Regions from separate parts of the Photobacterium nomapromontoriensis genome, predicted to be linked through region 1. Evidence: predicted binding sites of a transcription regulator. Region 1 holds the regulator's gene; the other holds the start of a gene.
What was found. The regulator CRP, encoded in region 1, controls carbon source genes, mostly activating them, when cyclic AMP is high. The targets are predictions, from matches to a motif close to TGTGANNNNNNTCACA.
Positions count from the first base shown of each region.

Region 2: the regulator CRP is predicted to act here: its motif matches at 916-931, upstream of typA (translational GTPase TypA).

Region 1 covers NZ_JAKJSL010000021.1:157,886-160,098, reverse strand. Annotated here, with positions in the region: gene L4D12_RS07755 (OsmC family protein) at 1-277, opposite strand, end outside; gene crp (cAMP-activated global transcriptional regulator CRP) at 559-1,191, shown strand; gene L4D12_RS07745 (hypothetical protein) at 1,408-1,596, shown strand; gene L4D12_RS07740 (DUF1338 domain-containing protein) at 1,622-2,213, opposite strand, start outside.
Region 2 covers NZ_JAKJSL010000033.1:31,837-34,049, reverse strand. Annotated here, with positions in the region: gene glnA (glutamate--ammonia ligase) at 1-550, opposite strand, end outside; gene typA (translational GTPase TypA) at 1,032-2,213, shown strand, end outside.

The sequences.
Region 1 (2,213 bases):
CTGTCACCACAAAATGCAAATTCGCTGAGGTAAAAATACGGGGCGCCTGCTCGCGGCGAACCGAACTGATCTGTGCCTCACAAGCGGTAATTTTCTGCCCGGCAGATTTCAGACCATCCACCACATCCACCGAGCTGCAGCCGCCCGCCGCCATTAATACCAATTCCATCGGACTCGGCGCTTTTTGGCCGCCATTTCCATCCATAACGACACTGTGTCCCGAATTTGACTGCCCAAGGAAGGTCATGCCTTCGACCCATTTCACGCGTGATTGCATTGCTTTCTCCTTACAACTTTTGAGGTAATTTCGTACTATCTAACAACTGTGTGATCATGTGCACACTTATGAGTAAAAAATGGCCATTTCAGATAGATCAATATCAAGAAAAACGTCCCGAAAAAAGATAAACTCTGATGTAATTATTCACGTGAGCTTGCAGCCCAGCGGTTGACTGAATATCCTAAACGGCGAACTACATTATTGTTAGGCCCAGCCTCAAACTTATCTTATAGGGACGTCGTTGTTGGGCAACAAACGCAGCAGAGGAAGTTAGTAATATGGTTCCAGGTAAACCTCAAACAGATCCAACTCTTGAGTGGTTTCTTTCCCATTGCCACATTCATAAATACCCGTCAAAGAGTACGTTAATTCATGCGGGTGAAAAAGCGGAAACGCTTTACTACATTGTTAAAGGTTCTGTTGCTGTCCTGATCAAGGATGAAGAAGGCAAGGAGATGATCCTGTCTTACCTCAACCAAGGTGACTTCATCGGTGAGCTAGGTCTTTTCGAAGAAGACCAAGAGCGTACTGCTTGGGTTCGAGCGAAAACACCTTGCGAAGTGGCTGAAATTTCATTTAAGAAATTCCGTCAGCTAATTCAGGTTAATCCAGATATCTTGATGCGTCTTTCTGCTCAGATGGCCAACCGCCTTCAGGTGACTAGCCAGAAAGTTGGAGATCTTGCATTCCTCGATGTGACTGGCCGTATCGCCCAGACATTATTGAATTTGGCTAAACAGCCTGATGCAATGACGCACCCAGATGGTATGCAGATCAAAATCACACGACAAGAGATCGGCCAGATCGTGGGTTGTTCTCGTGAAACTGTGGGTCGCATCCTGAAAATGCTGGAAGAGCAGAATCTCATTTCTGCCCACGGTAAAACAATCGTCGTGTACGGTACGCGCTAAGCTAACCATCACCACGAAAAACAAAAAGCCGCAATTGAAGTGACCCCCTTTAAATTGGACATTTCAAATATGCGGCTTTTTGCTTATGTGACAAAAGTATACTTTCACCTTCAAATTCTCGACTTCCTCACTGTTTTTCCGCTTGTATTCTCAATGCCCAATGCTACATTGTGCATATGGACTATACACTGACATTGACAACAGGAAATCACCGATATGGATATCGAGCGCTTCTCCCCTCATCGTGCCCCTTTCGGCTCTGTGATCATCGCGCCACTCCCCTCAACGGTCGAAATGACAGGATTTAGCGGCAGCCGCCATTACCTTGAACAACAAGAAACGGTCAGGCACGGCACACTCGGGCAAAACCTTGATATACCACTACTGGACGGCCTTAACGGCTAGGCAGTTTTCACACAACTTCGGCTCGCTATTTATTGGTACTTTCAAAAATTTTATCGGCAGAAGCCTCAACAAACCCACGATAAAGCTCACCGTCAACTGTTGTTGGGTAACGTTTGGCAAATTCATAAAAGCCCCCAGGGACCACGTAAACGCCATCACTAAACCCGACCTTGACATGATCGGCCATTGTTGACGATTGCTCCAGCATTACTGTGGGGCTACCTTTTACAGCGCCACCAGACTCATTGATAGTAAAACCATTGTGGAGCAGCAGATGGTTCACCTCGGCCACTTCTGTAAACTGCTCTAAATGATTAATACTAACAGTAAAATGATTGGCACCAAATCCATGTGCAGCAAGCCAGCCTGCATACTCGCTTTCAGCATACAACAGCTCATAGGTTGCGTAATCCAGACTCCATAATCGCCCACCATAAAGAAAGGTCGGATCACGCATGGCCGACTCCGGCACCTGCTCAATCAAGTCTCGTACCGTCTGCTGAAACAGCGAGCTAAACTGGCCGACCAACAGTTCACTGATAAACACTTTTGGGGCTAATGGATCAGGATGCTCAAAGTGCTCGGCATACAACTTCTTGTCTTCAAAGTGGTATTCT
Region 2 (2,213 bases), on a different contig from region 1:
CCACTGGGAAGTAACCGCCTTTCACGCCTGGGCGGTGACCTTTGTTACCACCGGCGATATCAGAGCCAGTGTTCCAAGCGGCCTCGATGTCATCGATTTTGAAGAAAGAACCTGACATGTCAGTGTTGAACTTAACGTCATCAAACAGGAAGAACTCTGGCTCAGGACCCACTAATACCGTGTCAGCAACGCCAGTTGCACGCATAAAATCTTCAGCGCGCTTAGCAATAGAGCGTGGGTCTCGATCGTAACCTTGCATGGTGGCTGGCTCGAGGATGTCACAGCGGATGTTCAGTGTTGCGTCTTCAGTGAATGGGTCAAGTACCGCACTTGCTGCATCTGGCATCATGACCATGTCTGATTCGTTGATGCCCTTCCAGCCAGCAACAGATGAACCATCGAACATCTTACCGTCTTCAAAGAAGTCAGCATCGATTTGGTGAGATGGGATAGAGATATGCTGTTCTTTACCTTTGGTATCGGTAAAGCGTAGGTCAACAAACTTCACTTCGTTTTCCTGGATCAGCGCTAGTACGTTTTCAACTGACATCTTGAGTAACCTCCGGTGTTAGATTGGGCAGCGGCCGCAACAAATTTATTGTGAGCAGTGTTGTGCTCTATTGCAATATAGGTATGCGATAACCGTGCCAACTTTTAAAAGCCCTAAAGCAGCGCATTTGTGGTGCTGCGGGCCGATGAAATTCCATTCTCTGCACTAATATGGGGATATATTGCACCATATTGGTGCGCCAGGTATGACTTCACCCTGACGGTGTGCGCATCTACTATTAGCCCGTGTTGAATATTGTCAATCAGCAAGGTAAATAATAAGTAACTAGGATGTGGCTTTATAGGGTGTTTTTTTGTCTGAAAGAAGTGGAAAAACAGAGTCTAAGCAGGATGAATAAAAAAGGCGGTGATATAAATCACATATTACGTGGGTTTTAGCGTAAAATCTGTTAGATTATGAGCCGTTTTTTTAACCAAGTGGCGCCATCCGGCCGCTGCATGTTCTGAGTGAATGTGAATCCATGTCTAATCAACAGATCGACAAATTAAGAAATATCGCAATTATTGCGCACGTTGACCACGGTAAAACTACCTTGGTTGACAAACTGCTTCAGCAGTCTGGCACGTTAGAGTCTCGCGGTGAAGTTGAAGAACGCGTAATGGATTCCAACGACATCGAAAAAGAGCGTGGTATTACCATTCTTGCTAAGAACACAGCGATTAACTGGAATGACTACCGTATCAACATCGTAGATACCCCAGGACACGCCGATTTCGGTGGTGAAGTTGAGCGTATCATGTCAATGGTTGACTCTGTGCTTCTTATCGTTGACGCCGTTGACGGCCCAATGCCTCAAACGCGTTTCGTTACACAGAAAGCGTTTGCTCACGGCCTGAAGCCAATCGTTGTAATCAACAAAATTGACCGTCCTGGTGCGCGTCCTGAGTGGGTAATGGATCAAATCTTTGACCTATTCGACAACCTAGGTGCATCTGACGAACAGCTAGACTTTAAAGTGGTTTACGCATCAGCACTGAACGGCTGGGCAACCCTAGAAGAAGGCGAAATTGGCGAGAACATGGAACCGTTGTTCCAAGCTATCGTTGATAACGTTGATGCGCCAAACGTTGACGTTGATGGTCCGCTACAGATGCAAATCTCTCAGCTTGACTACAGCTCTTACGTAGGTGTTATCGGTGTTGCGCGCGTAACACGTGGTTCAGTCGTACCAAACCAGCAGGTTTGTGTTGTTGGTGCTGACGGTAAGAAACGTAACGGTAAAGTGGGCACAGTTCTAGGTTATCTAGGCCTTGAGCGTCACGATATCGAGAAAGCAACCGCTGGTGACATCATTGCTATCACTGGTCTTGGCGAGCTTAAGATCTCTGACACTATCTGTGATGTGAACAACCCAGATCCGTTAACTCCGCTATCTGTTGATGAACCAACAGTAACGATGACGTTCCAGGTAAACACCTCGCCGTTCGCAGGTAAAGAAGGTAAGTACGTAACTTCACGTAACATCCTTGAGCGTCTGCAGAAAGAATTGGTTCACAACGTAGCACTACGCGTTGAAGAAACTGAAGACCCAGATAAATTCCGCGTATCAGGCCGTGGTGAACTTCACCTGTCTATCCTGATCGAAAACATGCGTCGTGAAGGTTTCGAGCTAGCAGTATCTCGTCCAGAAGTAATTCTGAAA